Regions from separate parts of the Bacillus vallismortis genome, predicted to be linked through region 3. Evidence: riboswitches for the same ligand, from Rfam matches in the RefSeq annotation. Region 3 holds a riboswitch; each other region holds the start of a gene.
The links. A riboswitch is a leader RNA that binds a small molecule or an ion and turns the genes downstream of it on or off. The one in region 3 is predicted to bind S-adenosylmethionine.

Region 1: linked by a shared signal. The riboswitch ahead of metN (methionine ABC transporter ATP-binding protein MetN) and the one ahead of mtnW (2,3-diketo-5-methylthiopentyl-1-phosphate enolase) in region 3 are both predicted to bind S-adenosylmethionine.
Region 2: linked by a shared signal. The riboswitch ahead of BV11031_RS12615 (bifunctional homocysteine S-methyltransferase/methylenetetrahydrofolate reductase) and the one ahead of mtnW (2,3-diketo-5-methylthiopentyl-1-phosphate enolase) in region 3 are both predicted to bind S-adenosylmethionine.

The regions. Positions count from the first base shown of each region.
Region 1 is NZ_CP026362.1:187,758-191,028, reverse strand. Features, by position in the region: gene metP (methionine ABC transporter permease MetP) at 1-598, opposite strand, end outside; gene metN (methionine ABC transporter ATP-binding protein MetN) at 591-1,616, opposite strand; SAM riboswitch class I at 1,722-1,828, opposite strand; gene BV11031_RS00970 (SCP2 sterol-binding domain-containing protein) at 1,943-2,287, opposite strand; gene BV11031_RS00965 (thioredoxin family protein) at 2,395-2,715, opposite strand; gene BV11031_RS00960 (toprim domain-containing protein) at 2,717-3,079, opposite strand; gene BV11031_RS00955 (YusG family protein) at 3,151-3,271, opposite strand, start outside.
Region 2 is NZ_CP026362.1:2,330,770-2,334,040, reverse strand. Features, by position in the region: gene BV11031_RS12615 (bifunctional homocysteine S-methyltransferase/methylenetetrahydrofolate reductase) at 1-1,174, opposite strand, end outside; SAM riboswitch class I at 1,266-1,383, opposite strand; gene BV11031_RS12610 (YajQ family cyclic di-GMP-binding protein) at 1,489-1,980, opposite strand; gene BV11031_RS12605 (CvfB family protein) at 2,079-2,975, shown strand; gene BV11031_RS12600 (DUF3784 domain-containing protein) at 3,087-3,271, shown strand, end outside.
Region 3 is NZ_CP026362.1:2,070,058-2,073,328, forward strand. Features, by position in the region: gene mtnX (2-hydroxy-3-keto-5-methylthiopentenyl-1-phosphate phosphatase) at 1-292, opposite strand, end outside; gene mtnW (2,3-diketo-5-methylthiopentyl-1-phosphate enolase) at 289-1,506, opposite strand; SAM riboswitch class I at 1,590-1,690, opposite strand; gene mtnE (methionine-glutamine aminotransferase) at 1,732-2,925, opposite strand; gene BV11031_RS11230 (carbon-nitrogen family hydrolase) at 3,020-3,271, shown strand, end outside.

The DNA.
Region 1 (3,271 bases), 1.9 Mb from region 3:
ACACAGTAGCAATGAAGGTAACATCAGCATTGTTCGACTGATAGCCTTCTACGTACGCAAGGTTTCCAAGGCCGCCTGAACCGATGGCCCCGGCGATTGCCGTTGAGCCGATCAAAGCGATCGCCGTCACCGTGATGCCAGAAATGAGAGCCGGCATAGATTCAGGAAGCAGCACTTTGAAAATAATCGTAGACGTCTTGGCTCCCATTGATTTGGCAGCTTCGATAACACCTTTGTCTACCTCGCGCAGCGCGATTTCAGCGAGGCGCGCGTAAAACGGTGCCGAGCCGATCACCAGCGCCGGCAATGCGGCGTTTGGCCCTAAGATCGTGCCGACTAAAAACTTCGTAAAACCAAGCAATAAAATAATTAGAATGAGGAACGGAATCGATCTGAATATGTTGACAACAGCCGCAATCACAGAGTTGACCGTTTTATTCTGCCAGAGGCTCCCTTTGCTTGTCAGAAAGAGCAGCAAGCCGAGAATCACCCCGATAACAAAAGCAAACAGCAGAGAGATCAGCGTCATATAAAGGGTTTCATATGTCGCGTTCCACAATTCAGTTAAATCAACATTCGGAAAATATGTTTCAAACATTCGTGATCACCTCTGCTTTTACCTGTTTGTCATTAATGAACCGGATCACGTTTTGCACTTCTTCCTCGTCACCGTCAATGTGGATGAACAGTGAACCGTAAGCTCCATCCTTCGTTTGCGAAATTTTCCCTTGCAAAATATTGACGCTGACATTAAAGTTTCTGATCATCTCTGTAATCAGAGGCTGTTCAGCCGAATCACCGACAAATGTGAGCTGAACCGTTTTTCCTGATGCTGTTTCATCAAGAAGGTGCTGAAGCGTTTCCTTCGTTTCTTCCGGCTCTGTCACCTGCTGAACAAACCGTTTTGTCATGTCTTCTTTCGGGTTTTTGAAGACATCAAGAACTTCGCCTTCTTCCACAACCTTTCCGTTTTCCATGACAGCGACTCTGTTGCAGATTTTGCGGATCACATGCATTTCATGCGTGATCAGCACAATTGTCAAACCGAGTCTATCATTAATATCGGACAATAGATCCAAAATTGAATCAGTCGTTTGCGGATCTAATGCTGATGTCGCTTCATCACATAGGAGAACCTTCGGATTGTTTGCGAGCGCTCTGGCGATTCCGACACGCTGCTTTTGTCCGCCGCTCAGCTGAGAAGGATAAGATTTTTCTTTTCCTTCTAAACCTACCAGTTTAATCAGTTCATTGGCGCGCTTGATACGCTCGTTCTTTTTCACCCCGGCAATTTCCAGAGGAAACATGATATTATCTCTGACCGTCCGCGACCACAGCAAATTGAAATGCTGGAAAATCATGCTGATGTTATGGCGTGCTTTTCTTAACCCGCGTCCGTTTACTTCATTAATCTTGGTTCCCGCTACTTCCACGGTTCCTGAGGTTGGTTTCTCAAGGCCGTTCAGCAGACGGATTAAGGAACTTTTTCCAGCTCCGCTATATCCTATAATTCCAAAAATCTCACCTTTTTTGATGGAAAGCGAGACATTTTGGACAGCATTGACATCTCCATGTTTCGACTTATAGACTTTTGAAACATCTTGAAGATTGATCAAAGCAATCACCTGCCTTAACACTATTCTAAGAAATCTTCCGGGATTTTCTGCAAAAGAAAAACCTTTCTGCACATGTGAGCAGAAAGGCTTATATAAAACGCCTTTCTCTCATCTTTCAAAGCTGAACGCTTCGTGTGAATTGGCACCATTTCAACAGCGTTGATGGTTGCCGGGCTTCATAGGGCACTTCCCTCCACCTCTCTTGATAAGAGAAATATATAGTCTTTTTCGTCCGGAAATTCTTAATGTAGAATAGCATGGGGGATGTTTGCATGTCAATAAAATAAATGATGTCAACTTTTACTATTATAATAATTTGCTATTTTTTAATTCTTTGCAATCCTCTGAAAAAAACCATTCGTCAGCCAGAGAATCGCTTCTAGCTTTAACAGGGCTCTGAAGGACCCCTTAACTTTCAGGCTTCCGCTCTGAATCAGATGCTGAAGGGAAATATCTCCGTGCAATAAATGAATGATTTCGGATTGGTTTCCGTAAAAGGTCAGGTTGGACGTTTGGCGCTGAGAAATTTCTTTCATTTCTCCCTGTTCGTTTATTGAGACGGTTAAGGCTTCTGTTTCTCCTTGGAAGGTAATGAGCAATGTTGAAGCGCTCAAAAGGGGTCTTAAAAACAGATGCTGATACTCATCTTCTAAAACTTCCGCTTTCTCCATATGTACAACCTCCTATTTGTTGGTCATACATAGACATTTCTCTCTTTAGCATATGAACCCCTTTATAAAACGAACGACAATTTCATTGGAATGTGCTGAGAAATATGTCATAAATGGGATGCGGAAGATGATTTTTGTTTGATCAGCTCATATAAATAAGAAACGGAATGAAACGCATATCCTCTTTCGACCACTTTTCCGCCTTTAAACAGCAGAAAACAAGGAACGCTCTCAATTTGATACGCTTTTGCGAAAGTCGGAGAATAATTGACATTGTTTTGATAGAAGGCGACATCAGGCAGCATTTCTTTCACGACTGTCAGCATTTTGCTTGCAAGCTGGCAAGTGCCGCAAAATGGAGTATATAAATATAGAAGATACACATCATCAGAAATGTGCTCAAGTTCATGTTCCTGGAGTTCTTTCATGCTATACACCTCGGGGCTTTCTTTCAAGAAAAATAGTATGGACATTCAAATTCGCGCGCAGCAATACAGAGGCGACATGGTGCCTGGGCGCAGCCTCGACTTCTTTATAGGCTCTGTCGATATGCAGATGGCAGGCTTCGTTAAACTCTCTTTTCAGCTGTTTTCTCAATTTCTCGCCTGATTCATCAGCATCAACCAATATATAGACGTCTTTATCGTAAAGCTCGTCAGCCAATTCTTCAAGCTTCAGCTGGCTGATTGTTCCGTTTGTGCAGATAATGCGCACCGGTTCATTCAAGACGCTTTCGATTTTCTCTTTATCTGATTTCCCTTCGACAATCAAAACCTTTTCCAGCTCATCCATTTTCTTCACCTGCCGCGTCAAATTTGAAACGTTCAGATTGTAAAAGAAGGCAGTGAAATTCACCGCCATCATTAACACCAGCCATTTTCGTAGTCACAGTCCACATATTTTGCGTCATTTCCTGAGACCACGTCAGCTGTCTTATAAAACTTCTCATTTTCAAAGGAATAACCGGATTTAAGCTCATATTCA
Region 2 (3,271 bases), 260 kb from region 3:
CGATAATGTTTCGGTCACGGCATGTAATATGGACAAGGGAGCGCATATCGAGCTGCTGCTTCACAAGAGCGCCGCAGGCAACATTGCTGATTCGCGGAGTAGCCAGAGAATTGTCGGCGAGCGTCAGGGCGTTGATTCCTGCTTCTTTCAATTCAGCAGCGGCGGACAAAAACGTATCAAAGCTCAATTTTTTCGGCGGGTCCAGCTCTACGATGATGGAGCGTTTTTCAACTGCGATCTCATTCAAACCGGGCTCTGTCCGCTCATGCTGAACAGAAATACATTCTTTAGCAGGGACTTTGACTTCTTTTTCAGTAATGGGGGCAAGCCCGCCAACCGCTTCCGCCATCGCCTGAATGTGATTTGGCGTGGTGCCGCAGCAGCCGCCGATAATCCGCGCGCCTTGCTTGCGGAATTCTAAGGCGCTGTTTTGAAAATATGTGTCGTCTGTTTCATAGACGAGCCGTCCCTCTTCCAGCGAAGGAAGACTGCTGTTCGGATAAACGGATAAAAACACATCATCAAAAATCGGCACTTCGCTTAGCGCTTCAATCATGTGATAAGGGCCGAGCCGGCAGTTAATGCCGACGATATCAGCCCCGAGATCCGCGATTGACCGCAATGCTTCAGAAAGCGGTGTCCCGTCCTGCAGTACACCTTGCTCGTGCATGGAGACGTTAAGCATAATTGGAAGGGCGGTCTCTTTGCGTGCGATTTTCAGCACTTCACGGGCTTCTTCTAAATCATAATACGTCTCCAACAGCAAGCCGTCCGGTTGTTCATGCAGGAGCAGGTACAGCTGCTCGCGAAAGCTGCGTTTGATTTCGTCAAGGCTGTACGCGTTTTTATTAAATGTGCGGATGCCGCCCATTGTCCCCAAAACGTACGCATCGCCTGCTGAAGCCCGCGCAATCTTCACTGCCTCCTGATTCATTTTTTTAATGTCACCCTCAAGCCCGTGCCTGGATAATTTAATATAATTGGCTCCGTACGTATTTGTTTGAATGATATTGGCTCCAGCCTCAACGTACGCTTTATGTATGCGCTGAATTTCCTCCGGCTTTGAAATGTTGAGTTCCTCAAAGCACCTGTCAATGCCGTAGGAGTAGAGGAGCGTCCCCATGGCGCCGTCACCGATTAACACCTGTTTTTGCAAATCTTCTAAAAGTCCCATTGTCTGCCTCCTTTATTCACATTCAGCAAGGAAAAAAAGAGAAATAAAAAAAGTCCTCTTAAGAAGAAGACTTTGTCAGTGATTTTGTCTCTTCTTATCTTCCAAGCTGTTCGAGCTTGCTGGATTTAGCACCTTGGTCATGGCTGAACGCCATTACACCGGTTGCTGAAGCTTCGTCGGGCCAGTCCCTCTGCTTCTCTTGATAAGAACGGATATGAAGTTTTCGTATAAGGAAATGCCAAAAGCTGCGGGGCTTTTTCCCTTTCTCCAAATTTACCGAAAATAAAGACAATAATCAATAGGATTCAGAAAATTTATCTGAAATTTATAAATTGAACGTCAATTGGCAAATCTGCGCCTCTCACTGCTGTGATAATCTGCTGCAGATCATCCTTGTTTTTACCGGTTACACGAACTTGATCATCCTGCACTTGTGACTTTACTTTCAATCCGGAGTTTTTGATGATCGCATTAACTTTTTTGGCATTATCCTTGTCAATGCCTTGAACAAGTTTGGCGCGCTGGCGCACCGTTCCGCCTGACGCGCTTTCAATCTTGCCGTAATCAATGTTTTTTGTCGGCACGTTTCGCTTAATCAATTTACTGACCAGCACGTCTTTCAGCTGGCTTAATTTAAATTCGTCATCAGAAACGAGGACAAGCTCCTCTTTATCTAAAGTAATATCGCTTTTGCTGCCTTTAAAGTCATAGCGTGTGCTGATTTCCTTGAGTGCGATTTGGATCGCGTTTTGCACTTCAGGCAACTCGACCTTGGATACAATATCAAATGAACTTTCTTTTGCCATATGAAAACCTCCATAACATTTAACTTATGTGTTGATTATAGTAGAATAAAGAGAAACTTCCAACAGAACAAAGAATCAATTTGTGATGATTGGAAAAAATGTTAACAGAATCCGCGGAAAACAAGCGGAACAGGAAGGACGATAGCATGAGACCAGGGCAGCAACTAACCTTGAGTATAGATCACCAAACCGACTTCGGTTACTTTTTGACCGATGGAGAAGACACGATTCTCTTACATAACAGTGAAATAACTGAGGATATCGAGGACAGAGACGAAGTAGAGGTCTTTATATACGTCGACCAGCAGGAAAGACTTGCGGCCACGATGAAAATTCCGTCCATCAGCGCGGACGAGTACGGCTGGGTCGAAGTGGTGGATAAAGTGGAAGATATGGGCGTTTTCGTTGATGTCGGCTTATCCAAGGATGCGCTTGTCGCAACTGAGCATTTGCCGCCATACGAGGATGTCTGGCCGCAAAAAGGCGACAAGCTCTACTGTATGCTGAAGGTGACGAACCGGGGGCGCATGTTTGCGAAACCAGCGCCGGAAGATATCATCAGCGAACTCTTTACTGACGCCTCAGAAGACCTGATGAATAAAGAGCTGACAGGTACGGTGTACAGATTGATCGCAACGGGTTCATTCATCATTACGGACGACGGCATCCGCGGTTTTATCCATCCGTCAGAAAGAAAAGAGGAGCCAAGACTCGGCTCAAGAATCACGGGACGGGTGATTCAAGTAAAAGAAGACGGTTCAGTCAACATGTCGCTGCTTCCGAGAAAACAGGATGCGTTGTCTATAGATGCCGAGTACATTCTGACGTATATGAGAACAAGAAACGGCGCTATGCCGTATAGCGACAAAAGCGAGCCTGACGATATTAGAGAACGTTTTAACATGAGCAAAGCCGCTTTTAAACGCGCGCTCGGCCATTTAATGAAAAATGGAAAAGTGTATCAGGAAAATGGATGGACATACGAGAAAAAATAGAAGGCCTCGCGCCTTCTATTTTTTATATAAGGACTTCACAAATAAAATGCTGTTACGTATCATTACGGGAGACAGAGTGTTTTGTCAGTGAAAAGACAGGGGGGAGAGTTCATGGAAGTTCGGATCGATTTTTTATTGATCTTGATTGCGGGGCTTTTCTTTTGGATTGCTTATATGGCAGGAATAAAAAAGCAAACATGGATACTGTCCGGTTTCGGCGAGTCCCGGATACGTGACAAAGACCGTCTGGCTAGAATTGCGGGATACTTTTTTCTGAATTCAGGGATATTTATTCT
Region 3 (3,271 bases):
CGACATAAAACGGAATCTCATGCTCCTTGACAAACGCTACAAATTCGCGAAAGCCTTCCCTGATTTTTGCATCTTCCAATACAAATCTCGTAATCTCTTCTTTTAAACGGCTTGGCAGAAGGCCGAACATCCGCCCGACACCTTCCTTGATCGACAGCGTTTTGGAAAGGACGCCGTCTTTTAATGCGTTCCACTCCGGCGGAGCGAATGTTTTCATGATGTTTATAATGTTGTCATTCATCGTGATGGTGCCGTCAAAATCACAAATAATGAATGGCTTTCGAGTCGTCATAAGGCTTCAACCTTTCCCCATTTATCAAGCGCCAGCTTCAGATCTTTGCATTGTTCGGCTTTTTCATCAATCGGCTGAGCTTCTAAGACAGCATCAATTATGGCTCTGAACGCTTTGCCACCGCCCTGGGCGCCGTTCGGATGTCCGTGTACGCCTCCCCCGGCGTTTATAATATGATCTATGCCGAAATCCCGCATTAAAAGCGGAACCATACCGGGATGAATGCCTGCTGACGGAACGGCAAATGTTTGGTTAAAGGCATCCTCTCTCACACATTCTTCGTGAATCGCCAGCGCATCTTCTTTTGGAAGCGCAACTGAACCGTACGGAGATGGGAAGAGACTGAAGTCGGCTCCGCAATACCGGTTCAATTTTCCGAGCAAAAGAGCGTGAGAAAATCCGTAGAACGGAGAAGACGTAAACGCCCCGCTGACAGCTGGATGAGCCATAATCGGGATTGCGATTTCGGGATCTTCCGCCAGACTTTGCATGACGTCCAAGCCGTAAGCGAAGACATTAAACAATAGCGCATCCGCCCCCAATTCAGCAGCGCGTCTCGCTTTGTCGTTCAGATCAGCCGTACGCCCGGTCAAATTGACCGCATACAGCGTTTTATGCCCGGTTTGCTCATACGTTTCTTTCAATACTTGCTTTCCTTCTGTAATTCTTGTTTCAAAAGGCGCCAGGCCTGTCTCAAAGAAAATTTCATCGTCCTTAATCAGGTCAACTCCGCCAAGCGCCTGCTGTCTGAGCTGTTCTTTAATATCACTCAGGTCTCTTCCGATAACCCCTTTGAAAATGCTCATTAACAGCGGTCTCTCAAACTCTCCCAGCAGCTTTCGAATGCCGTATACACCAAACTTCGGTCCCGGCAGCGTGCGCTTAAACGCGTCAGAGAAGTGAAGATCGAGTAATTTGATTTTTCCGTCCAGCGACAGCTTCCCAAACACTGTTGTCAGCAAAGCCGGGATATCCTGAGAGAAATTGATGTCAGGATAGGCAATTGTGATCACCGCTTGTTTTCCTGACGCAGGAGTCCCCTCTCTTTCCTCGACCTTTATCACCCGTCCCTTGTGCTTTTGCATTTGCTCCTGTTTTACAAGGGGCAGATCAGTCCAGGAGCCTACTGTCAATCCTGTTGCGATTTGTTCCGCTTTTTTCTCTGTATCGGCTCCCGGTTCGGTCAGGAGATATGTTGCTAATAACTCACCCATGCCAGAGCTCCTTTCATTTCATCCATATAAAAAAACCTCTTCAAACAGCAATCGCGTCTAAAGAGGTTTCGTTTCTCGTCCGAATCTTATCTCTCAGCCGCCAGCTGCAAGAATTAGCACCGTGCTTTATAAGTCGGTTGCCGGGCTTCATCGGGCTCGTCCCTCTGCCTGCTCTTGATAAGAAAATATAGATTTTATAAATTATTTTGAATTATCCCATCGTTATCAAGTCTTGTCAATGCTTTTTTGGGTAAACAGGTTCAGCTTCCCAATTCGATAAGCGGCCTCTTTGAGTCTTTCTTCACTTGTCAGCAGCCCGACTCTGACATAGCCCTCGCCATATTCACCGAAACCATTTCCAGCCGCAACGGCCACATTCGCTTTTTCCAGCAAAAGGTCTGAGAACTGCTCGGAAGTATAGCCTTCAGGCACGGGCAGCCATGCAAAAAAAGAACCTGCCGGAGCAGCCACTTCCCAGCCGATCTCCCGGCATGACGCAATCCAAGCGTTTCTCCTGCTTTCATATCGGGCATTTTGCTCCGCCACGCACGTTTGATCACCTAGCAGTGCCGCCGCTGCAGCCTCCTGAGTCGCTCTGAAAAGACTGACAAACATATGGTCTTGATACAGATTGATCGCTTCAATGACCGAAGCGTTTCCGACGGCAAAGCCGATCCGCCACCCCGCCATATTATACGTTTTTGACAGCGTATAAATTTCAATGCCGATATCCTTCGCACCTTCAGTCTGCAAGAAGCTTAACGGCTTACAGCCGTCAAATCCTACAGCGCCGTAAGCAAAATCATGAACAACACAAATCCCGTTTTCTTTTGCAAAACTCACGGTTTCTTCAAAAAAACCGGAGGTAGCAACAGCTCCAGTCGGATTATTCGGATAATTCAAGTACATCAATTTCGCCTGTTCTCTCACTTCAGCGGGGAATTTGCTGTAATCAGGCAGAAACGCCCTGTCCTTTACGAGCGGCATCATTTCCATCTTCGCTTTCGCGAGTGCCACACCTGACCAGTAATCAGGATAGCCCGGATCCGGAACTAAAATCGTATCTCCGGGATTCAGCAAACATTGCGGGAGCTCAACCAGACCGGCTTTTCCGCCGAATAATACAGCGACTTCCGTCTCCGGGTCAAGGTCAATGCCGTATTCTCTTTTATAAAATGCCGCCGCTGCTGATTTCAGGCTGTATGAGCCGCGAAAAGACGAGTATTTATGATTGTCAGGATCAGCAACGGCTCGTTTCATTTCCTCGACGATATGTTCCGGAGTCGGCTGATCCGGATTTCCCTGTCCGAGATTGATGACGTCATGTCCTTCTGCAAGCTTTCGGTTCACTTTTTGCACCAAAGAAGCGAAGAATTGCTTAGGCAGCTCCTTTAATACATGAGACTGTTCAAATTTCATCTATTCTCACCTTCTAAAAAAATCTTGAAATGATAGTCCATCATCATATATGGTTAAATGAAAAAAGTAAAGAAAAATGTGGAGTGATCAAAAGATGAAATGGACCATATCTTGCCTGCAATTTGATATTTCATACGGAAAGCCTTCAGAAAATATCAAAAAGGCTGAATTCTTTATCGAAAAAGAAAGCAAACACGCGGATGTTCTTGTTCTTCCTGAACTATGGACGACCGGCTATGATCTGGCCAACCTTGATGAGATCGCCGATAAAGACGGGCGTTCTGCTCAGAGCTGGCTGAAGAAAACAGCAAAAAAACATGGCGTCCATATTGTCGCCGGATCGGTT